3 regions of the Xanthomonas phaseoli pv. dieffenbachiae genome follow, and region 2 is predicted to be linked to each of the others. Evidence: predicted binding sites of a transcription regulator. Region 2 holds the regulator's gene; each other region holds the start of a gene.
What was found. Region 2 encodes FliA, which starts transcription of late flagellar genes. Its sites were predicted from a motif close to TAAAGTTTNNCNNNCNNNGGCCGATAA; they were not measured.
Positions count from the first base shown of each region.

Region 1: FLG15_RS14425 (STAS domain-containing protein) is a predicted target of FliA. The motif match lies at 5,983-6,009, and genes of this name have one in related genera.
Region 3: FLG15_RS15680 (methyl-accepting chemotaxis protein) is a predicted target of FliA. The motif match lies at 4,803-4,829, and genes of this name have one in related genera.

Region 1 covers NZ_CP041380.1:3,184,588-3,192,293, forward strand. The annotation lists gene FLG15_RS14405 (23S rRNA (adenine(2030)-N(6))-methyltransferase RlmJ) at 1-534, shown strand, start outside; gene FLG15_RS14410 (GNAT family N-acetyltransferase) at 1,005-1,547, shown strand; gene mfd (transcription-repair coupling factor) at 2,196-5,660, shown strand; gene FLG15_RS14425 (STAS domain-containing protein) at 6,122-6,451, shown strand; gene FLG15_RS14430 (chemotaxis protein CheA) at 6,470-7,706, shown strand, end outside.
Region 2 covers NZ_CP041380.1:2,099,260-2,106,965, reverse strand. The annotation lists gene flhF (flagellar biosynthesis GTPase FlhF) at 1-777, shown strand, start outside; gene FLG15_RS09625 (MinD/ParA family protein) at 764-1,648, shown strand; gene FLG15_RS09620 (RNA polymerase sigma factor FliA) at 1,645-2,412, shown strand; gene cheY (chemotaxis response regulator CheY) at 2,448-2,840, shown strand; gene FLG15_RS09610 (protein phosphatase CheZ) at 2,840-3,466, shown strand; gene FLG15_RS09605 (chemotaxis protein CheA) at 3,469-5,127, shown strand; gene FLG15_RS09600 (DUF6973 domain-containing protein) at 5,674-6,540, opposite strand; gene FLG15_RS09595 (hypothetical protein) at 6,544-6,957, opposite strand; gene FLG15_RS23405 (hypothetical protein) at 7,101-7,502, opposite strand; gene FLG15_RS09585 (XVIPCD domain-containing protein) at 7,645-7,706, opposite strand, start outside.
Region 3 covers NZ_CP041380.1:3,480,609-3,488,314, reverse strand. The annotation lists gene FLG15_RS15700 (sensor histidine kinase) at 1-52, shown strand, start outside; gene FLG15_RS15695 (response regulator) at 49-408, shown strand; gene FLG15_RS15690 (LysR family transcriptional regulator ArgP) at 561-1,463, opposite strand; gene FLG15_RS15685 (LysE/ArgO family amino acid transporter) at 1,564-2,190, shown strand; gene FLG15_RS15680 (methyl-accepting chemotaxis protein) at 2,541-4,709, opposite strand; gene FLG15_RS15670 (hypothetical protein) at 5,220-5,426, opposite strand; gene FLG15_RS15665 (rRNA pseudouridine synthase) at 5,637-6,347, shown strand; gene FLG15_RS23535 (hypothetical protein) at 6,438-6,722, opposite strand; gene FLG15_RS23530 (hypothetical protein) at 7,262-7,706, opposite strand, start outside.

The sequences.
Region 1 (7,706 bases), 1.1 Mb from region 2:
GAGCAGGACCGCATGGCCTTCTGCGAACTGCAGCCCGACGAAGCCGAGGCGCTCAAGTCCCTGTTCGCCAGGGACAGCAGGGTACGCGTGCACGCCGGCGACGGCTATGCGGCGATCCGCGCCTTCCTGCCGCCGCGCGCTGGCGACACCAAGATCGGCCGCGGGCTGGTGCTGATCGACCCGCCCTACGAAGCGCAGGACGCCGAATACCCGCAGATCATCCACTGCGTGCGCGAGGCGCTGGCGCGCTGGCCGCAGGCGATCTGCATGGTGTGGTACCCGATCAAGCTGCGCCGCAGCCTGCAGCCGTTCATGCGCAAGGCCGCCGCGCTGCCGGCCAAGTCGGTGCTGGTCGCCGAGCTGCAGGTGCGCCCGGACGACTCGCCGCTGCGCCTGACCGGCAGCGGGCTATTGATCGTCAACGCGCCCTGGCAGTTCGACCAGCTGCTGGCGCCGGCGTTGCCGGTGCTCAAGCAGCATCTCGGCGAGCCCGGCGCCTCGACCCGGCTGGAGTGGCTGCGCCAGGACGGCTGAGCCGGCAGGCGCGGGCGCCTGCCCATCGCGGTGGGTATGCAGGCGTTGTCGTTGCACCGCTGCAATGGCCCGCACCATGCGCGCCGCGTGTAATGCCTGCTGCGCCGCCCGCAGATCGCGTGCATGCTGCCGGGCACCGGGATGTGCGTTGCCATGGGCTTGCTGTCCTCGGCGACACAGCAGCTGCCGCGAACACCTCAGCGCAGCGCAGACGAGCGGTTGCTGCACCGGATACACCTATCCCAGGAAGGCCAGGCCGGGTGACAACCGCCTTCCGGCGGCTCCGTTGCTTTCACTCGGCTGCCACAGTGCGCGCCCCATCACGCTCACGACCGGCTCACGGCTCCGCTCGTTACAGTTGTGTGAGAAGCACTGCCACCTCCTGTCGGCCCCCGGCGGCACACCGGATTCATTCACGGTTGCGCGCCGGGCTGGTGCCAGAATCTTCCGATCTTTAAGGAACACCGGTCATGGCCATTCGCAATCGCATGCCTCCCTGGCATGAAAACTTCAGCCTGCCCAATGGCCGCACTCTTCTGCTTCGCCCGATCCGTCCCGAGGATGGTCCGCCGCTGCAGGGAGCTTTCAGCCTGTTGGGACCGGAGGAAATTCGCGCGCGCTTTGTGCGCTCCTCCACCGAAATCACCCCGGAGATGGTGCAACGCCTGACTCATCCCAACCCCAAGAGCGAGATCGTGCTGGTTGCCGCCGAGCAATTGCCGCCCGGCGAAGCACTGGTGGGTGCGGTCGCGCGCGCCGCGTTGGTACCGGGCACACGCCAGGCCGAATACACCATCCTGGTCAGCAGCTTCGTCGCCGGCCAGGGGCTGGGGCGGCAGCTGATGCGCAAGCTGGTCAAGTGGGCACGGCGCAAATACCTGGACTGCCTGTTCGGCGATGTGCTGCAAAGCAATGTGCCGATGCTGCAGTTGGCAGAATCGCTGGGCTTCAAGCCGCAGGCGCACCCGGAATCGCCTGAACTGGTGCGGATGGTGTTGGAGCTGGATGCTTGAGTTGCCGGGATTCGGGATTCGGGATGCGGGATTTGGGATTCGTCAAAGCAGATCGCGGCTGCTTTGCGTGATCGGGGCTTGGGGCTTGCTTCATCACGGAGAGACCCCATTGCGCGGCGGCCTGATGTTCCTCGACGGTAAGCTGCAAGCCCCCGAAAGGATCGGCACGCTGGCTGACACCGAAGGCCACCTACGGGTCCTTCCCCTCGCCGCGTGCAGGATCCTGGGGTGGCATGGATGCCACGCTTCATCCGCGCACGCCGCTCCCCGGAGGGAGACAGCCCGACGTTTCGCCACAGAGAGCTCACAACCGTCGAGAGTGTTGCCGTGATGACGGGAGCGCTGTGTCTGGCTCATACCCAGGCGCCATGTAAAACCGACTGCTGTGATGTCCTCGCCGCGTGCGGAACCTGCGGCGGCATGGATGCCGCCACCGAGCCTGCAGGGACGGATTCATGGCGTGTCCCGCAAGCGGTGAGGGCACCGCGCACTCGAGCGAGTGGGTCTTTGCCTCGCGAGCGTGCGCATGACTTGCACCCGCGTACCCAATGCCATGACCCGCCGTGCACATCCGGTCAGGTAGCCCACCGCCAGCTTTCACGCCGGATGGACCGGGCACTGCGGGGGCTCTGATAAAATCGCCGGCTGATGCCGTCGCCTACCTTCCCCTCCCCGCCGCTGCCCAAGTCCGGCCAGCTCCGCGCCTACTGGCGCGCCCCGTCCTCTCCGACTGCGCTGGCGTGGTCGATTGCGCGGGCAGCCGAAGCGCATGCCGGCCCCCTGCTGGTGATCGCCCGCGATAACCAGAGCGCGCATCAGATCGAAGCCGATCTGCATGCCTTGCTCGGCGAACATGCGGCGCTGCCGGTGGTGCCATTCCCCGATTGGGAAACCCTGCCCTACGACCAGTTCAGCCCGCACCCGGAAATCATCAGCCAGCGGCTGGCCGCCCTGCACCGCCTGCCCGGGCTGACCCGCGGCGTGGTGATCGTGCCGGTGCAGACCTTGCTGCAGCAGTTGGCGCCGCTGAGCTACATCGTCGGCGGCAGCTTCGATCTCACCGTTGGCCAGCGCCTGGATCTGGATGCGGAAAAGCGCCGCCTGGAAAGCGCCGGCTACCGCAACGTGCCGCAGGTGATGGACCCGGGCGATTTCGCGGTCCGCGGCGGCCTGCTGGACGTGTTTCCGATGGGCGCGGACACGCCATTGCGCGTCGAATTGCTGGATGAGGACATCGATTCGATCCGCGTGTTCGACCCGGAATCGCAGCGCTCGCTGGACAAGGTGGACGCGGTCAAGATGCTGCCGGGCCGCGAAGTGCCGATGGACGATGCCAGCGTGGAGCGCGTGCTGGCCTGCCTGCGCGAACGCTTCGACGTGGATACCCGGCGCAGCGCGCTGTACCAGGACCTGAAATCCGGGCTGGCGCCATCGGGCATCGAGTATTACCTGCCGATGTTCTTCGCCAAGACCGCAACGCTATTCGATTACCTGGACAAGCGCGTGCTGCCGGTGATTGCCACCGGCGTGTCCAATGCCGCCGACGCATTCTGGACGCAGGCGCAGAACCGCTACGAACAGCGCCGACACGATGTGGAACGCCCGCTGCTGCCGCCGGACGACCTGTACCAATCGCCGGATGCGCTGCGCGAGCGGCTCAACAAGCTGGCGCGTATCGAAGTGTGGGCCGGCGACCATGCGCGCATCGATGAAGCCGCCCCGCTCGGCGACCAACCGTTGCCGCCGCTGCCGGTGGCCGCAAAAGACGCGCCGGCCGGTCAGGCGCTGGCGACGTTCCTGAGCCATTATCCGGGCCGCGTGCTGGTTGCTGCAGATTCGGCCGGCCGCCGCGAAGCCTTGATGGAAGTGCTGGCCGCCGCGCAGTTGAAGCCGGAGCTGGTCGCCGATGTGCCGGCGTTCCTGGCGGGCACGCTGCGTTTTGGCATCACCGTGGCGCCGCTGGAAGACGGCTTTGCGCTGGATCAGCCGCAGGTTGCGCTGCTGACCGAACGCCAGCTGTTCCCGGAACGGGCCAACCAGCCGCGCCGCGCGCGCCGGGTCGGACGCGAGCCGGAAGCGATCATCCGCGATCTGGGCGAGCTGTCCGAAGGCGCGCCGATCGTGCACGAGGATCACGGCGTGGGCCGCTACCGCGGCCTGATCGTGCTCGATGCCGGTGGCATGCCTGGCGAATTCCTGGAAATCGAATACGCCAAGGGCGACCGGCTGTATGTGCCGGTGGCGCAGCTGCACCTGATCAGCCGCTACTCCGGCGCCTCGGCGGAAACCGCACCGCTGCATTCGCTGGGCGGCGAGCAATGGACCAAGGCCAAGCGCAAGGCCGCCGAAAAGGTCCGCGACGTCGCCGCCGAACTGCTGGAGATCCAGGCGCGACGACGCGCACGCGCCGGCCTGGCCTTGCAGGTGGACCGCGCGATGTACGAGCCGTTCGCGGCTGGATTTCCGTTCGAGGAAACTGGCGACCAGTTGGCCGCCATCGATGCGACGCTGCGCGATCTGGGCAGCAGCCAACCGATGGACCGCGTGGTCTGCGGCGACGTGGGCTTCGGCAAGACCGAAGTCGCGGTACGTGCGGCATTCGCCGCCGCCAGCGCCGGCAAGCAGGTCGCCGTGCTGGTACCGACCACATTGCTGGCCGAACAGCACTACCGCAATTTCCGCGACCGCTTCGCCGATTACCCGATGAAGGTGGAAGTGCTGTCGCGCTTCAAGAGCACCAAGGAAATCAAGGCAGAACTGGAAAAGGTCGCCAGCGGCGAGATCGACGTCATCATCGGCACGCACCGCTTGTTGCAGCCGGATGTGAAGTTCAAGGATCTCGGCCTGGTCGTGGTCGACGAAGAACAGCGCTTCGGCGTGCGGCAGAAAGAAGCGCTCAAGGCGATGCGAGCCAACGTGCACCTGCTCACGCTCACCGCCACGCCCATCCCGCGCACGCTCAACATGGCCATGGCCGGCCTGCGCGACCTGTCGATCATCGCCACCCCGCCGCCGAACCGCCTGGCGGTGCAGACCTTCATCACCGCGTGGGACAACACGCTGCTGCGCGAGGCCTTCCAGCGCGAACTCAGTCGCGGTGGTCAGCTGTATTTCCTGCATAACGACGTGGAAAGCATCGTGCGCATGCAGCGCGATCTGTCCGAACTGGTGCCGGAAGCGCGCATCGGTATCGCGCATGGACAGATGCCCGAGCGCGAGCTGGAACGGGTGATGCTGGATTTCCAGAAGCAGCGCTTCAACGTGTTGCTGTCGACCACGATCATCGAATCGGGCATCGACATTCCCAATGCCAACACCATCATCATCAACCGCGCCGACCGCTTCGGCCTGGCGCAGTTGCATCAGTTGCGCGGCCGCGTGGGTCGCTCGCATCACCGCGCCTATGCGTACCTGGTGGTGCCGGATCGCCGCTCGATGACTTCCGATGCAGAAAAGCGCCTGGAAGCGATTGCCTCGATGGACGAGCTCGGTGCCGGCTTCACCCTGGCCACGCACGACCTGGAAATCCGCGGCGCCGGTGAGTTGCTCGGCGAAGACCAAAGCGGCCAGATGGCCGAGGTCGGCTTCAGCCTGTATACCGAACTGCTCGAGCGCGCGGTGCGCAGCATCCGCCAGGGCAAGCTGCCCGACCTGGATGCCGGCGAGGAAGTGCGCGGCGCCGACGTCGAACTGCACGTGGCCTCGCTGATTCCCGAGGATTATCTGCCCGACGTGCATACGCGGCTGACCTTGTACAAGCGCATTTCCAGCGCCCGCGATGCCGATGCGCTGCGCGAACTGCAGGTGGAGATGATCGACCGCTTCGGCCTGCTGCCGGACCCGGTCAAGCACCTGTTCGCCATTGCCGAGCTCAAGCTGCAGGCCAATGCGCTGGGCGTGCGCAAGCTGGATCTGGGCGAAAACGGTGGGCGGCTGGTGTTCGAGGCCAAGCCGGCGATCGACCCGATGACCATCATCCAGATGATCCAGAAACAGCCGAAGATCTACACGATGGATGGCCCGGACAAATTGCGCATCAAGCTGCCGATGCCCGAAGGCGCCGACCGCTTCAATGCGGCACGCGGCCTGTTGGCGGCGTTGTCGCCGGGCTGAAGCACTGCGGCGCGGGCAAGCGACGACCGCACCCAGCTCGACCATCACGCGTGACGAGCGACCAGGCCGGCGAACAAGCCCCGGCCTGGTCGCATTCGCCCGTCAGCTAACGCGCCGCGCATCCTGTGTGGATGAACCGCCTGCCGGTGCTTTACGGGCGCGAGCAGGCCGGGCTCCGCCCGCCACGCCGTGCCGAAACTGTGGCGAACTGTCCAACAGGACAGACCCGGATAGTCCCCCTGAGCCTGCTTGCGACAAAGCTGAGCAATTAATCCACAGGCGGTGACGGATTTCGCAAATCCGTCATCGCACTGAATTTTGCCTAAATATTTCCAAAAGGCGCCGATACCTGCATAGACCGGCATGGTCCGTGTGCAGCGCTGCTCACACCCGTCCAGGCCGTCGCGACCTTCCCAGGCCATGGCACGCACCCGTGCGCCATCGCACCGCTTGAGGCACCGATGAACACGCCACTGTCCGATCTACCCGCGCCGCTGACCCTTGCCCTGGAGGGCGAGATGACCATTCGTCGCGCGGCCGAGCTCAAGCCGTTGCTGCAGCCGGCCTTGCTGCATCCGGGTGGACTGCATCTGGACCTGGCCGCCGTCAGCGAGATCGATACCACCGGCCTGCAATTGTTGCTGGCCACCAAGCAGGCGATCCAGGCCGATGGCCGGCCGTTTTCGCTGACCGATTCCAGCCGTGCGGTGGTCGATGTCATCGAGCTGCTTGGCCTGCTCGAGGCCCTGTACCCGCATGCGGTGGCAGGCTTGGGCGAACGAATTCACTAACGGACTGGTGACGCGCGCATGGACATGAACCAGCTGATGCAGACCTTCTTGGCCGAGAGCCGGGACCTGCTCGAAGACATGGAACGGCATCTGCTCGAAGCCGAGCGCGGCGAACCGTCGCCGGATGCGGTCAATGCCATCTTCCGCGCCGCGCACACCATCAAGGGCTCCGGCGGCCTGTTCGACCTGCCGCAGCTGGTCGGCTTCACCCATGTGGTGGAAAGCGTGCTGGATCTGGTCCGCGACGAAGCGCTGAGCTTGAGTTCGGAACTGATCGGGCTGCTGCTGGTGTGCTGCGACCATATCCATGCCTTGGTGGAAACCGCCGCAGACCCGAGCCACGCCGACCCGGTCGCGCTGGCCGCCGAAGCCGAGCCGCTGCTGGCGCAACTGCAGACGTATCTGCAACGCAGCGGCAGCGGCGTCACCGCGGCCGCCGCTGCGCAAGGCGCACCGGAAAAGCAGAGCGGTTACTGGCGCATCACCCTGAAACTGTTTGCCGACGCACTGCGCTTCGGCAATTCGCCGCTCAAGCTGATTCGCAACCTGCGCAGCCTGGGCTCGGTCGAATCGATCAACACCGACATCAGCCAGCTGCCGGCATTCGACGACCTCGATCCGGAAGCCAATTACCTGGGCTTCCAGATCCTGCTACGCAGCGATGCCGACCGCGCCGCCATCGAGGAGGTGTTCGAATTCGTCCGCGAAGATTGCGACCTGGAAATCGTGTCGGTTCCGGCGCCATCCGATGCCGCTGAATTGCTGGCCGCCGAAACAGCAGCCAGCCCGGCGCCGAACAAGCCGCTTGCTGCAGTCCCCAGCGCCGCTCCGGCCCCAGGCCGTGCCGCGCCCGACGCTGCCGCGCGCAGCGCCGACGCACGTTCCATCCGCGTGGATGCCGACAAGCTCGATCGCATGATCGATCTGGTCGGCGAACTCATCATCGCCGTGTCCAGCACCAGTGCCAATGCGCAACGCACCGGCGATGCGCAATTGCTGGAATCGGCCTCGATCCTGGCCGGCCTGGTCGAAGACGTGCGCGAAAGCGCGTTGCAGCTGCGCATGGTCAAGATCGGCGGCACCTTCAGCCGCTTCCAGCGCGTGGTGCACGACGTGGCCCGCGAACTGGGCAAGGACATCGCGCTGGTGGTGGCCGGCGAAGACACCGAACTGGACAAGTCGGTGGTGGAAAAGATCGGCGACCCGCTCACCCATCTGGTGCGCAATGCGATGGACCACGGCATCGAGCCGGCAG
Region 2 (7,706 bases):
GACGACTACGGTTTCGACGCCGGCCTGACCCGCGATATCGCCCTGCAGATCCCCGCCGATACCGAATTGCACCGTGGCCGCGGCCTGATGCTGGGCTTGCTGTCCAAGCGTCTGCCGGTGGCCCCGGTGGACCCGCTGGAACGCGGCGGCGTGATCGCCCTGGTCGGCCCGACCGGCGCCGGCAAGACCACCACCATCGCCAAGCTCGCCCAGCGCTTTGCCGCCCAGCACGCCCCGCGCGACGTGGCCCTGGTCACCACCGACACCCAGCGCGTGGGCGGCCGCGAGCAGCTGCACAGCTACGGCCGCCAGCTCGGCATCGCGGTGCACGAGGCCGACAGCGCCGAAAGCCTGCTGGAGCTGCTGGAGCGCCTGCGCGACTACAAGCTGGTGCTCATCGACACCGCCGGCATGGGCCAGCGCGACCGTGCCCTGGCCGCCCAGCTGAACTGGCTGCGCGCCGCCCAGCAGGTCACCTCGCTGCTGGTATTGCCTGCCAACGCCCATTTTTCCGACCTCGACGAGGTCGTACGCCGCTTCGCCCACGCCAAGCCCCAAGGCGTGGTGCTGACCAAACTCGACGAGACCGGCCGCTTCGGCAGCGCCTTGTCGGTGGTGGTCGACCACCAAATGCCCATCACCTGGGTGACTGACGGACAGCGGGTCCCCGACGACCTGCACCGCGCCAATGCCGCCAGTCTCGTTCTTCGCCTTGAAGATTTGCGGCGCGCTGCCGATAAGCCCTGTACTCCGGAGCACAACCATGCAGTCGCGTGAATACGCCAAGCTGACCAACGCCTTCCCCCTGTCGGCGACCCGTCCCGAGCCCTTGGGCCCGGTGCGCACCATTGCCGTGACCGGCGGCAAGGGTGGCGTGGGCAAGACCAACATCTCCGCCAACCTGGCCGTGGCGCTTGCCGACATGGGCAAACGCACCCTGCTGCTGGACGCCGACCTCGGCCTGGCCAACCTGGACGTGGTCTTGGGCCTGGCGCCCAAGTACACCCTGGCCGACCTGATCGCCGGCCGTTGCACGCTCGATGAAGTCATCATCGAAGGGCCCGGCGGCGTGCTGGTGGTGCCGGCCGCTTCCGGTCGCCGCCACATGGCCGAACTGGCCCCGGCCCAGCACATCGGCCTGGTCAACGTGTTCTCCGAACTGGAACGCGACCTGGACGTGATGGTCATCGACACCGCCGCCGGCATCACCGACAGCGTGCTGACCTTCTGCCAGGCCGCCCAGGACACCGTGGTGGTGGTCTGCGACGAGCCGGCCTCGATCACCGACGCCTACGCGCTGATCAAGGTGCTCTCGCGCGAACGCGGCGTGGACCGCCTGCAGATCATCGCCAACATGGTGCGCGACCCCAACGAAGGCCGCCTGCTGTACGACAAGCTCTCCCGCGTCTGCGAGAAGTTCCTCGGCGATGTCTCGCTGAACTATCTCGGCCATGTGCCGCAGGACGACTGGCTGCGCCTGTCGGTGCAGCGCCAGCAACCGGTCATCAAGGCCTACCCCGCCAGTCCGTCGGCGCAGGCCATCGCAGAAATCGCACGCCGTACCTCGCGCTGGCAGGCCCCGACCGTGCCGCGCGGCAACGTCGAGTTCTTTGTCGAACGCATCATCCAACGGGGAGTGGCCGCATGAGCACCGCTACCGCAACCACGGCCAGCGCGCAGTACCGCGCCGTGCAGCGCAACAACGCCAACGACGTGGTGACCCAGCACGCCGACCTGGTCCGCCGCATCGCCCACCATCTGGCGGCGCGCCTGCCGGCCAGCGTGGAAGTGGACGACCTGATCCAGGCCGGCATGATCGGCCTGATCGAAGCCTCGCGCAGCTACGATTCCGAACAGGGCGCGTCCTTCGAAACCTATGCCTCGATCCGTATCCGCGGCTCGATGATCGACGAGATTCGCAGGGGCGACTGGGTGCCGCGTTCGGTGCACCGCCGCGCCCGCGATGCCGCCGCCGCCGTGCGCAAGATCGAACAGAACACCGGCCGCGCCGCCGCCGCCACCGAAGTGGCCGCCGCCATGGAAATGCCGCTGCCCGATTACCTGCGCCTGATGGAAGATGCCGCACGTGGCCAGGTGCTGAGCCTGGAATCGCGCATCGAAGATCACGGCGAGCTGGACACCACCGCCAAGGGTGGCCCCAATCCGCAGCAGATGATGGAGCGTGGCGAATTCGGCCGCGAGCTGGGCAAGGCCATCGGCCAGTTGCCCGAGCGCGAGCAGCTGGTGCTGTCGTTGTATTACGAGCAGGAATTGAACCTGAAGGAAATCGGCGCCGTGCTCGGCGTCAGCGAATCGCGCGTGTGCCAGATCCACGGCCAGGCGGTGGTGCGTTTGCGTGGCCGCCTCAAAGTCTTCGAACTGGCCGATGCCGGCGTCGAAGTCGACGACTGAATTTTTCGCGTAATTTTTCGTGTTAGGAGCTTGATGTGAACAAGAACATGCGGATCCTGATCGTGGACGACTTCTCGACGATGCGACGTATCGTCAAGAACCTGTTGGGCGATCTCGGCTTCACCAATACCGCAGAGGCCGAAGACGGCAACAGCGCCCTGGCCGCGTTGCGTGCCGGCCCGTTCGATTTCGTGGTCACCGACTGGAACATGCCCGGCATGACCGGCATCGACCTGCTGCGCAACATCCGCGCCGACGCCAAGCTCAAGCACCTGCCGGTGATGATGGTGACCGCCGAAGCCAAGCGCGAGCAGATCATCGAAGCGGCCCAGTGCGGCGTGAACGGCTACATCATCAAGCCGTTCACCGCCCAGACGCTGGAAGAAAAGCTGGGCAAGGTGTTCGAACGTCTGGCGGCGACCGCCTGATGAACGCGACCGTGGAAACCGATGCCGAACGTGCCGCCTTGATCGAGCGCCTGCAGAACGCACTCGATGCACTGGAAAGCGGTGACCAGGTCGCCTGGCGTCGCGAGGTGGATCACCTCGCCGCCCTGCGCACGCGCCCGATGATGCAGAGCCTGAGCCGGCTCGCCCGCGAACTCGGCCAGGCACTGGGCGAACTGCCCACCGTGCCCGAAGAAGCCGGCGAGCTGGACGATGCCTGCTCGCGCCTGGACCATGTGGTGGAGATGACCGAGAAGGCCAGCCACCGCACATTGGATCTGGTCGAAGAATGCCGCGAGCTGGCCAACCAGCTGCGCAGCGGCGGGCTCAATCAGGACCAGGGCGCGCTGCTGGAAAAGATGCGCCATAACCTGACCGAACTGTCGCTGGCGCAGAGCTATCAGGATTTGAGCGGCCAGATCATCCGGCGCGTGGCCGGCATCGTGCGGCGTGTGCATGAAGGCTTCGGTGCGCTCGGCTTGCCGCCGAAGAATCCCGAGCCGAAGAAAGACGACGGCGGTCTTGCCGGTCCTGCAATCAAGGGCCTGGACCGTCATGCGGTGTCGCAAGACGACGCCGACGACCTGCTGTCCGGATTGGGGCTGTAACCATGAGTGCTGTTCCAGACGATATTGCTGCCGATTTCATCGTCGAGGCCCAGGAAATCCTGGATCGCCTCGGCGAACAGCTGGTCTCGCTGGAACAGGCGCCAGAAGAAGCCGACCAGCTCAACGCGGTGTTCCGCGGCTTCCACACGCTCAAGGGCGGCGCCGGCTTTCTGGCGATCAAGCCCATGGTGGAGCTGTGCCACGCCGCGGAAGAAACCCTGGGCATGGCGCGCTCGGGCCAGGCGGTGCTGCAGGCGCATCACTTCGATGCCGCACAACAATCGCTGGATTATCTGCAGGCCATGCTGGATGCCATGGGCTTGGGCGAAGCCGTGCCGCATGCGCCGGCCACGTTGATCGCGCAGTTCGACGCCAAGAGCGCCCCGCCGGCGCTCAAGGCCGCACCGCAGGCGGCCGCTGCCAAGCCGGCTGCTGCCGCACATGGCGACGATGCGCATGCGCCCGCCCCCAAGGTGGCCGGCAAGGCCGCGGCCAAGACCGGCGCCGAAGCCGAACAGACCGTGCGCGTGGACACCAAGCGCCTGGACGCCATCGTCAACCTGATCGGCGAACTGGTGCTCTCGCGCAACCGCTTGAAGACCTTGCGCACCCGCCTGCGCGATGAAGAACTCGACCGCGCGGTCAGCACGCTGGACATCGCTACCGCACGCTTGCAGACCGCGGTCATGCGCACCCGCATGCAACCGGTCAGCAAGGTGTTCGCCCGCTTCCCCAAGGTGGCCCGCGACGTCGCGCGCACCCTGTCCAAGGAAGTGGAACTGGAACTGATCGGCGCCGAAACGGAGCTCGATCGTAATCTGGTCGAAGCCCTGGCCGACCCCTTGGTGCACCTGGTGCGCAACGCCATCGACCACGGCATCGAATCGCCGGCCCTGCGCGAAGCCACCGGCAAACCGCGTAGCGGCCATGTGCGCCTGTCGGCGCAGCAGGAAGGCGACTACGTCAGTATCGAAATCCAGGACGACGGCGCCGGCATCGACCCGGAGCGCCTGCGCGAGATCGCCCGCAACAAGGGCCTGATCGACGCCGAAGCCGCCGCCCGCCTGAGCACCGACGAGTGCTTACACCTGATCTTCATGCCGGGCTTCTCGACCAAGGCGGAAGTCACCGACATCTCCGGCCGTGGCGTGGGCATGGACGTGGTGCAGTCCCGTATCCGCGAACTGAGCGGGCAGATCCAGATCCAGTCCGAACTGGGCCGCGGCAGCCGCTTCATGATCCGCGTGCCGCTGACCCTGGCGATCTTGCCGACCCTGCTGGTGCAGGCCGGCGAAGCGGTCTATGCGTTGCCGCTGGCACGCGTGGTCGAAGTGCTGCACGCACCGCAGACCTCGCTGGGCTGGTTCGACGGCCGCGCCGTGCTCGACCGCCGCTCGCACACCCTGCCCCTGATCGACCTGCGCCGCTGGCTGGGCGTGCCGGCCGAACAGCCGCCGCTGCTGACCGTGGTGCTGTTGCAGGCCGGCGAAACCCGCTTCGGCCTGGTGGTGGACCAGGTGCGCGGCCGCGAGGAAGTGGTGATCAAGCCCCTACCCCGCGCCCTGCGCGGCCTACCCGGCTACGCCGGCGCCACCCTGATCGGCGACGGACGCATGGCGCTGATCCTGGATGTGGATGGATTGCGCTCCAGCGATCATTGATTTTTGGGATTCGGATTCGGATTCGGATTCGGATTCGGATTCGGATTCGGATTCGGGAATCGGGAATCGGGAATCGTCAAGACGATCCTGGCTGCTGATTTAACGACAACGGCCGCGTACTGCGGCCGTTGTCGTTTCACTAGCAGCATCGCCGCCGATTTACGCCGCCATGCGCGTAGGCATCGGCGCGATGGTTTGGCGACGACCAGGCTGCCGTGGAAGTGAACCTGGAACCGTTATTTGCAATCCGAAACTGGAGGCGCACCGAAGCGGTCGCCTTGAATCCGGAAAAAGAAAGCGCCGTGGCAGCTACAACAAAGCCTCAGATGGCCGCGTGAGACAGGCGCCAACGACCTCGACATGCACCGACTGCTCGCCAGCATCCGCTTTCATCTACAGCAGCAATACGCCCTGGGCCACAAGGCGTTCCGCGCGAGGGTCGAACCAAGACCCCCCGCTTTGCGGGCGTCAGGCCCGTATATCGGCCACGCAAGCCGAGCCTCATTGACTGATAAGTTCACCTGCCCCCCCCGTTAATCCGGCCGGCTACCGTCCAGGCGCAGGCGCATGTTGTGCAGCCTGTGACTGCGCTTGGTCGTAGGCGTGGACGGCATTCTGCTGGTCGGCCATGTAGAGGCTCTGGCGCATATCGGGTGCCGGCGTCGTTGCGTCTACCTGCACACGAAATCCTGGCGTCTTCCCAGCCACAAAGATATGGTCATCACGCAGGACGACACCGGCGAGCTGGTCAACCCGTTCCACACCGGCCTGCTTTGCGGCGATCATCACCTCGGCGACTTTGGTATCGGAAACTGATGCCGGCAGCTGCCCACGCAGGGTGTTGAAATACGCACGATCCGGATGCGTGTCCGGGAACCTGTCATGCGCCTGGTCCTGCAAGCGCGACACATCCTTGTTGATCCGGTCAACATCGCTGCTGGTCACAAGGTCCCGTTCTGGATCTCCCTGGGGGCGCGCCAGGCGTGGATCGTCAGGAAACAACTGCCTGAGGCGTGGATCATTCAAACCGGCCGCCAGATCACCGTGACGCAGCGCCTCGTATGCCTGACGCGCAAGCGCATCCTGCCGGGCGGTCTGATCGCCGAGCCGGCGGCCGGCTTCGTTGTTCCACAAGTCCATCCGGTGTTCGTAAGGATCATTTGGATGGGCCGGCCCAATCTCGGCCTCATCCCCGAACTTACGTGCAATCCACTGCTGCCCTAACGCGAGCTGGGTGACACGGCCGCTGGTATACGCATGCCGGAAGGCATCGAGCTGATCATTGTGTCCCTGCGACTGGAACGTGCCATCGGGACGCTTTGCCAAGGTGATGCCGCTCAACTGTTCGTAGTGCCGATACGCTTCCTGCTCGATCTCACGCTTGGCGCCCTTCGGATCGGTGATATCGACCATGGCTCAGCCTCCCTGCGCTGCCTTCTGAAACTCGATAGGCCCTTGATAGCCCGGATACTTCTTCTTGATCAGGATGCGATCGGATGGCGTCACGCAGCTATCCTCGAGGGAATTGGCCACATGTGCCTCATCCACGAAGAACTCTTCATAAGGCAGCGGCAGCACGGATGTCTCCCCGCCCTGATCGAACTTGAGCAACAAACTGTCGTCGCGCTCGAAGCACAACGTCTTCCAGGCGAAATCCGTCAGCGTCCCGGCCTCAACCACAGCCGAGTCCTTGCCGGCCAACAGCGTCACAACATGCTCGGAGAACTGTTTCTTTGAAATCGGCGGCTCGGTCATGGCGCATCCTGCAAAGGCGGCAACGACCACTGTGGCCACTGCCGAAACGTGGGGGCGGAAGATAGCGAATGGCATATGGCGCGGCTCCTTCCTGCGGTAGAGGAGTGTCTTTACCAGAAGGGCGCAGTGTACGCATCTTTGCAAAAGTGGCGATTCCTTCTTTGCCAGATGTCCAAGCTCCAAGCTGCTGAGAAGACCATTGACGTTGCGACGGCCGTTTACATCAGATTTAAGTAGTCGCCAATCTGATTGCATATCTCCACAGGTGGGTCATCCACCTTGACGACTCTTCGCAGGCCTCTTTCAGGCTCCTCCTTTGGGGCAACGACACGGTAGACGAGATAAAACTCTCGGTCGCGCTCCCAAAGACTGAATGTCGAAACTTCGGAAAATCCAAAACTTCTGCCGTTCGAAGACGCAACCTCAAAGTTGCACTCAGCATAGGCTCCGAATCCACAACTGGCATCCAGGTAGCGCAACCCGTTTCTCCCACCAAGATCAAAGTGATACGAGCGCCCGTTTTCATCTTCGATGATCTGCGGTGCGATTTTCAATGCCCGGTTTACACCTGCGCTCTCCCAGTCCCGGGACTCTGCAGAGTGAGAGATCGTGCAGCTCATGAGCACTAGTCTCGGCAACTATCAAGGTGCAACCTGTTGTAGCCAGGAGCAGAACCAGCACGCAATTAAGTACCCTTACGCTCACGGACACACTCCAGCCTTCGCCGCTCTGAGTGCCAGCGTACCAGTGATCTATAACATCTCATCGCGTCATCGACGGGCCTGCCTGGGTAGCGGCTTGCTGCGATTGCTCCAGCGCCTGCT
Region 3 (7,706 bases), 1.4 Mb from region 2:
TTTCCGCGTTTCCATCCCGTTGCCGCCCGAGCATGCCGAGGCACGGCCATGACCATGCGCGTGCTCCTGGTCGAAGACGAGTCGTTGGTGGCGATGCTCCTGGAGGATTGCCTGGCGGAACTGGGCTACGAGGTGGCGGCAACCGTGGCCGACGTGGACGCAGCGCTGCAAGCGGTGCAGGAAGGCAACCTCGACCTGGCACTGCTGGACATCAATCTTGGCGGCACCTTGTCGTTTCCAATTGCAGAAGAACTGGACGCGCGCGGTGTTCCGTATATCTTCGTGACCGGCTATGCGCAGGGCGGGATTCCCGAGAAGTACCGGCACCGGCACGGTCTGCAGAAGCCTTTCCATTTTCGCGATCTAAAACATGCGCTCTCGCTGTTGCAGCAGCGCAGCGCCGAGTGATCGAGCGCGTGTGTTGCCGAAGTTGAACGACACGGGTAGCCGGCGAGAAGTGCGATAGCCCTGTCTGCCACAGTGCGCTGGCGCGCATGCCCCGCAAGCCGATGCATGGCAGCCCGGCGATGGGCAGGCAGTGAGAACGGTGGCTGTGGTGTCTATCTGCTGCCACGCAAGCTGGTGGCAGCGGCCTCGCGCAGTGCCTGGCTGAGTTGCTGCAAGGCGCTCGAGCGCACAGCGGCGTATTGCCAGTACAGCGGGACATCGAGCCAGCGGGTGGGGTCGATGATGACGACCTGCTGGTTGCGCACCGCAGGCAGCACCATCGCTTCGGGTGCCAGGCACCAGCCGAGTCCGCGTGCAGCGGCTTCGACGAAACCGGTGGAGGTGGGCAGGTAATGCGTGGGCGGGGCCAACCGGGTGCGCGTGATGCGCCTGACGAAGCGCGCCTGCAACGTGTCCTTGCGATTGAATACCATCATCGGCGCCTGGTCCAGCGCGCTGGCCGTAAAGCCACCCTTGAAGTGCGCAGCGACGAACGCTGCCGATGCGACTGCGTGGTACCGCATCACGCCCAATGCGTGGACATTGCAGCCCTGCAGTGGCGCGCGCTCGGAGGTGACCGCGCCTAGTACGCTGCCAGTGCGCAACAATTCCAGGGTGTGATCCTGGTCGTCCACCTGCACATCGAACAGGAAGTTGTGCGTCTGGTGCAGCGACGACAACGCCTGCAGGAACCAGGTTTGTAGCGAGTCGTCATTGACCGCGATGGCGAGTGTGCGCAGATGGCCGGCGACGCCATCGCCAGGCAGGAAGTCGGCAATCGCTTCGGCTTCGAGTACCTGCATGGGCTTAAGTCGGCGCAACAGCCGTTCGCCTGCCGGTGTTGGCCGGCAAGGCGCCTTACGCATGACCAGTACCTGCCCCAGTCGATCTTCGAGCGCCTTGATGCGTTGCGAGATTGCCGAGGGCGTTACCGCCAGCCGCTGTGCAGCAGCGTCGAAGCTGCCTTCGTCCAATACGGCTGCGAATGCGGCCAGTTGAGGATGTAGGAGATCCATAGTTTGAGCGCATTAGAAGATCTAAGCAGCATACAGATTATTTAGTTTTTCTAATGATCTGCAATGGCAGACGATGCACTCCTTACCCGGAGACAACACTGTGATCGCTCAAGCAATAATCGCCGGCTTTCTCGCCGGTGTCGGCCTCATCGTTGCGATTGGCGCGCAGAATGCGTTCGTGCTGCGGCAAGGACTCAAGCGCCAGCACGTGGGGCTAGTGGTGACGATCTGCGTACTAGGGGATATCGCGCTGATATTGCTCGGTGTCGCCGGAATCGGCGTATTGGCGCAGCAATGGTCGGGCCTGCTGCAGCTGCTGCGTTACGCAGGTGCCGCATTTCTTGCAGTCTATGGCTGGATGGCCGCGCGCCGTGCCTGGCGCGGCGAAGGCACAATGACCCCGGCGCAACAGGGCGAAGAACACTGGCAACGCGCAGCGCTCACCTGCCTGGCGTTTACCTTCCTCAATCCGCACGTCTATCTCGATACGATGCTCTTGCTCGGCAGCCTGGCCACGCATTATCCCGGTGCGTTGCGCTGGGCATTTGCGCTCGGTGCGTGTATCGCCAGCGTCAGTTGGTTCTCTGGCCTGGGCTATGGCGCCCGCTTGTTGCAGCCGGTGTTCCGGCATCCGCGTGCGTGGCAGATACTGGATGGACTGATCGCGGTCTTCATGCTGCTGCTGTGTGTGCTGTTGCTGCTACCCGAGCACGTGGCGCTGCGCTAATCGCTCTGTCTGCAGCGTTATGCAGTCATTGCGCAGGTGTGGGAGCCGGAAATTCTGCTGGTCCATGGTGATCTATTGCAGTCCACCCGCCAGGCCGGGCCGTCGGATCGCCGCCGGTGCAGGGATTGCTCGACAATTCGATATGTTCGGCAGTTTATTTGACAGCGAACAGGCGGCGTTGGCGCAGATGGTGTCCCTGCAAAGGTAGCTGCGCCGTTGCAACAGCCAAGCGCGCGCTCAGGGCGCGCTTGGGAGGACGTGAGTGGCTTGTTGCGATCGCCGCCGGCAAGCGCTGCGGTGCGCTCACGCCAGCTGCCCCTTTGAAAGTCAGCCGGCGGCCACGCCACTGCTCAGGCGTGGCGTACCTTGTCCAACAGATGCGCGACCGGTGCGGTAGCGCGCGCGTCTGCGCGGCGTGCCTGCCGTGCATCGATCTTGAAGATGGCGACCGCGTCGGTGAGTTGCACGGCTTGTTCTTCCATGGAGCGGGCGGCGGCAGTGGCTTCTTCCACCAGCGCCGCATTCTGTTGCGTGGTTTCATCCATGTGCGTGATGGTTTGATTGACCTGTTCGATGCCGGCAGATTGCTCCTGCGAGGCCGCCGAAATTTCGCCCATGATGTCGGTGACGCGCTGGACGCTGGCCACGACCTCGCCCATGGTCTTGCCGGCGCTGTGCACCAGTGCCGAGCCTTCGGCCACGCGTTGGACGGAATCGTCGATCAGGTCCTTGATCTCCTTCGCTGCGCCGGAGGAGCGTTGCGCCAGCGTGCGCACTTCCGAGGCAACAACCGCAAAGCCACGACCCTGTTCGCCTGCCCGGGCAGCTTCCACCGCGGCGTTCAGCGCCAGGATGTTGGTCTGGAAGGCAATGCCGTCGATGACGGAGATGATGTCGGCGATCTTCTTGGACGAGGCTTCGATACCACTCATGGTGTCCACGACCTTGCCGACCACAGTGCCCCCTTCCGAGGCCACGCGTGCGGCACCGATCGCCAATTGATTGGCCTGGCGCGCACTCTCGGCATTCTGCTTGACGGTGGAGGTTAGCTCTTCCATCGAGGCGGCGGTCTCTTCCAGGTTGGCTGCCTGCTGCTCGGTCCGCTGCGACAGATCCTGGTTGCCCGCGGCGATCTCGCTGGCAGCCGCGTTGATCGACACGGCCGACTGCTGGATGTTGCCGACGATCTGCGCCAGCTGGCTTGCTGTTGCATTGGCGTCATCGCGCATCTGTGCGAATACGCCGCGGAAGTCGCCGCTCATGCGTGCGGTGAGGTCGCCCGCTGCGATCGACTGCAGCAGTGCCGATAGCGATTGCAGATTGCCGTCCGCGGTGGACATCAACTGGTTCAGGCTCTCCACCATGATGCGGAAGTCGAACTGGAAGCGTTCGACATCACCACGGGCGCTGAAGTCGCCATTGGCGGCGGCCTGCGCAAGGTGCTTGATTTGGTGATTCATCGCAGACAGGTTGAGCTTGACCTGCGACATGGTGTTGCTGAAGGCAGCTTTTTCGCCCGGCAGGGGCTGCATGTCTTCGGAGAGTTCGCCGATGGCATAACGCCCCATGATGCGCGCCAGATCGTTTTGCACGGCCACGTGCGAGGCCACCAATGCGTTGGTGTCGTTGGCCATGCGGCCGTAGTCGCCCGGAAAAACGGTTGCGTCGATGCGGAAGCTGATCTGGCCGTTATCGTGATGCTTGGCCATGTCGGTCTGCGCCGCGATGAGGTTGCGCAGCTGCAGTTGCATCTTGTCCATGGCCTGCAACAGGCGGCCGGTTTCATCCGTTGCGGTGGTGTGCACATCGTTGCGCAGATTGCCTGCGGCAATGGCTTCGGCAGTGCGCGTGGCCTGGCTCAACGGCCTGGTCAGGCTGCGCGTAATCAACCATGCGAGCAGCGCGCTGATCACCAGCGCAGCGATGCCGCCGCTGGCCAGGATGATCTTGCCGTTATGCATCGATGCAACCGCTGCGGCGTACGCATCTTTGCTGAGGCGGCGCTCCAAGGCGGCATTTGCAGCAATTGCGGCTTGTTGCTGGTCCATCGCCGCAGCGGCAGCGCCTTGCAGCAAGGCCTGTGCCTGCTGATTCTGGTCGCGCATGCCGTAGTCGAGAATCTGGTTGTTGAACTTGACCGAGATGTCGCGCTTTTCCTGCACCAGTGCGAGCGCCTTTTTTTCGAGCTCGCTGCTTGGCATCGCAGCCAGGGCATCGTGGGCTTGCTTGTAGCGCGCGCGACTCCTTTCGATGATGTCCAGTGCGCGCCGGTTGGCCGCATCGCCTGACACCATCACCACGTCGCGCAAGCCGATCGCCACATTGGTGTTGGCGTCGAGCATTTCGGAGGATAGCCGGATCCTTTCCATGTTGTTGTTGACGATGGTGTCCAGCTCGTAACGCGCATTGGCCATGGTGATCAGGCCGGTCGCCACCAGCAGGCCCGACAGTAGAATCAGAATACCGAACGCCATTCCGAGGCGACGGCCGACATTGAGGCGTTGCAGATAGTCATTCATGACCGCTTCCAGGTAGTACAGCTGAGCAGCTCGGCGGATGCGGGGTGCATCGACTCAAGCGCCTTGCCCAGCTAGCGGCAGAATTTCAGGGAGCTAAAGACCGTCGATCGAAAATACTTACCGCTGATTCATTACAGATCGGAAGTTTCCTGACACTCGCTTCCGCTGTCCTGACATAGGTGCCCCAGCGCGCAGATTCAGATGCATTTGGCCGGATCGAAGTGTGCTGGTGATGCAGCGATTTTCCGACGTTTTGCCGACATTGGCGCGTGGCCGACAGACGCGTATGACTGGCTATTGGATGCATGCAGGCCAGTTCTGCATCGGGCGCCTGACAAGACAGACGCGAGCCCGATAGCGCATAGGCTGTGCGAGGTACTTCAGTGGAAGGGGCCGCACGCGGCGTCGCGCGTATTCCCGCACCGCAGCATGCATGGCAGGAACATCATGTGCTGCAGTTGGGGCCATCGGGTGCGCACGCAGCGCGCCGCGATGGCGATCACTCTTTGCTCAGGCTTCCAGCGCAGCGAGCACGTCTGCGTGCAGTTGCTTGGCGCCATTCTCGCTGTTGAAGCGCGCAAAGACTTCTTCGCCGGAGATCAGCCCGACCCGAACCGAGTGGCAGTACGACCCGAAGCTTTCGCCAGCGTTGAAGGGGTCGCTGATGACAGAGATATGGTTGAGGCGGACCCGGGCGGTGCCGAACTGGATAAACATCTGCGATCTCCTGTGTGAGCTTCGAGTTTCCCACGTTGTCGTGCGGTGCAGAAGCGTTTGCCGGTGTCTGGGTGCACACGGAGTTTGCCATTGCGTCGATAGCAGGCAGTGCCGGCCTGCGCAGGCGCACCGTCCGATGCGTTGGGCCGCGACTCACGCGGGCAAACAGCCAGCACGTACACTGCCGTCCCCTGATGCTGAGTTCGCCCGATGTCCGATCCGATCCGTCTCGATAAATGTGTGGCTGCCGCGTTCGGCTGCTCGCGTGGCGAGGCCCAGCACTACATCGAGGGCGGGTGGGTCAGCGTGGACGGCGTGGTGGTCGAAGAACCGCAGGCGCTAGCGACCGCGGCGCAGGTCACCCTGGCCGAAAATGCGGTGCCGGTGCCTGCCGAGCCCGCCACCTTGTTGCTGCACAAGCCGGCAGGCGTCTGCGTCGATGCCGCGCTGGCGCTTGCCACGCCGGCAACGCGCAGCGCGCTGGATCAGTCCGACGTACGTGTGCTGAAGCGGCACTTCCTACGCTTACATGCACCGCTGCCGCTGGAAGAGGTGGCCAGCGGCCTGTTGATCCTGAGCCAGGATGGCCGCGTGCTGCGCCGGCTGAGCGCTGACGCTGGCACGATCGAGCAGGAATTCCTGGTGGAAGTGCGGGGTGAGTTGCGCCCTTACGGAATGGCGCGGCTGGCGCATGGCTTGGTCTACCAACAGCGCAGTCTCCCGCCTTGCAAGGTGAGCTGGCAAAGCGAAGACCGCTTGCGGTTTGCAATCAAGCACGTGCAGCCCGGCCAACTGCGCGACATGTGCGGCCAAGTGGGCCTGGAGGTCGTGAGCATTCGCCGCTTGCGCGTGGGCCGGGTGCCGCTGGGCAAGCTGGCGATCGGCGAATGGCGCTACCTGCCGGCAGGCGAGCGGTTCTGACTGCAGCACGGAGTGAGCGGCTGCAGCCGCTGTCAACACGTAGCGCTGGGTGCGCGTGTGCTCAGTCACGGCCAGCAGCGCATGCAGCGATTATTTCTTGTTGCGCTTTTTCTTGGCACGCGTGACCAGAAACAGCACCACGGCAATCACACCAATGACCAGGATGATGAAGGCCGGAGATAAAAACGAATTGTCGCCCATGCGGAACTCCTGACAGTCTTGCGCAGCACAGCGCTGCGATGACGTTAGCCTAGCGAGCAGCCTGCTTGATCGCGTGAAATGCATGGTGTGCTGCAGAAGCAGGCGGATGTTTCCGCCGCTTCGATGACCCAGGGCATCTACGTGCGCGGCGCGGAGGCGGACGTTGCCTTGCATCGATCGATGCAGCAATAGTCACCTTGCACGAGTCGGAGTGTGCCTCTGCAGCGTGATTCGGGAAGCATCGCCCCGTGCATCAGGGGGTGGCCAAGCAGGCGCTTGCACAGTGATACGCGCACATCGGCATGCTGCGTGGAGTGAGTGCCGGGGAGCCGATGGGCGATTGCAATGACAATTGCACTGCGGTCAATTGCAGGACGCGACTGGCCTTCCATGCATGGAGCCGGGCGGCAATCGTTTCCTGCTAAACGACTGCACGGACGAACGCACGCGCAGATCGTGGGGGGAAAGCGCGACCATTCTGTCGCGCCTTCGCGCCTTCGCGCCTTCGCTCCTCCGTGTTCCGGCAGGGGCGTGCTCTGCGCCCCGCGAGTTGAGCGGCCCAACAGGCCTCGCGTCCGGTAGCTGCAGTTTAAATGCGGCATCGGTCACGTAAATCGGGCGAGAGCCGACAAGCTGTCGGGACGTTTCCGACAGCCGTCGCGACGACTTGTGCATGACCGTGGGCCTGTGCCCACCGCTCACCGCTCACCGCATCACTGAAACGTGGAAGTGCAGCGGAAACCGGAACAATCGATCTGCACCGTGGTGCCGCTGCTGCAGACCGCGCTGAAGCGCGTGGCGCTGGTGGCCTGCACGGTGCCGCATTGCAGGCCATTGCTGATGCCCTGGGCGCGGCTGGCCGCCGAGTCGGTCGACATCGCTGGGCCTGCAGGCCCAGCGTTGCCTGCGGCTGCCGCAGGCACTGCCGTAACGACTGCCTGCTCGGAGGCTGCCGGTTCGCTCGGCAATGGCAGGGTGACCGCCGACGCGTGCGTGGGGCTGCCGGAACTGGAATTGCGTGTCGCCACCACACCGTGCGCGTTCTCACCCTGCAGCGGCTGGCCCCGGTGCTCACGATGGCGGTCGAAGCTCAGCGTCTGCCCGAACACCAACTGGATCCAGCTCGGGTAGGTATAACCGGTGCCCTTGCTGTGATCG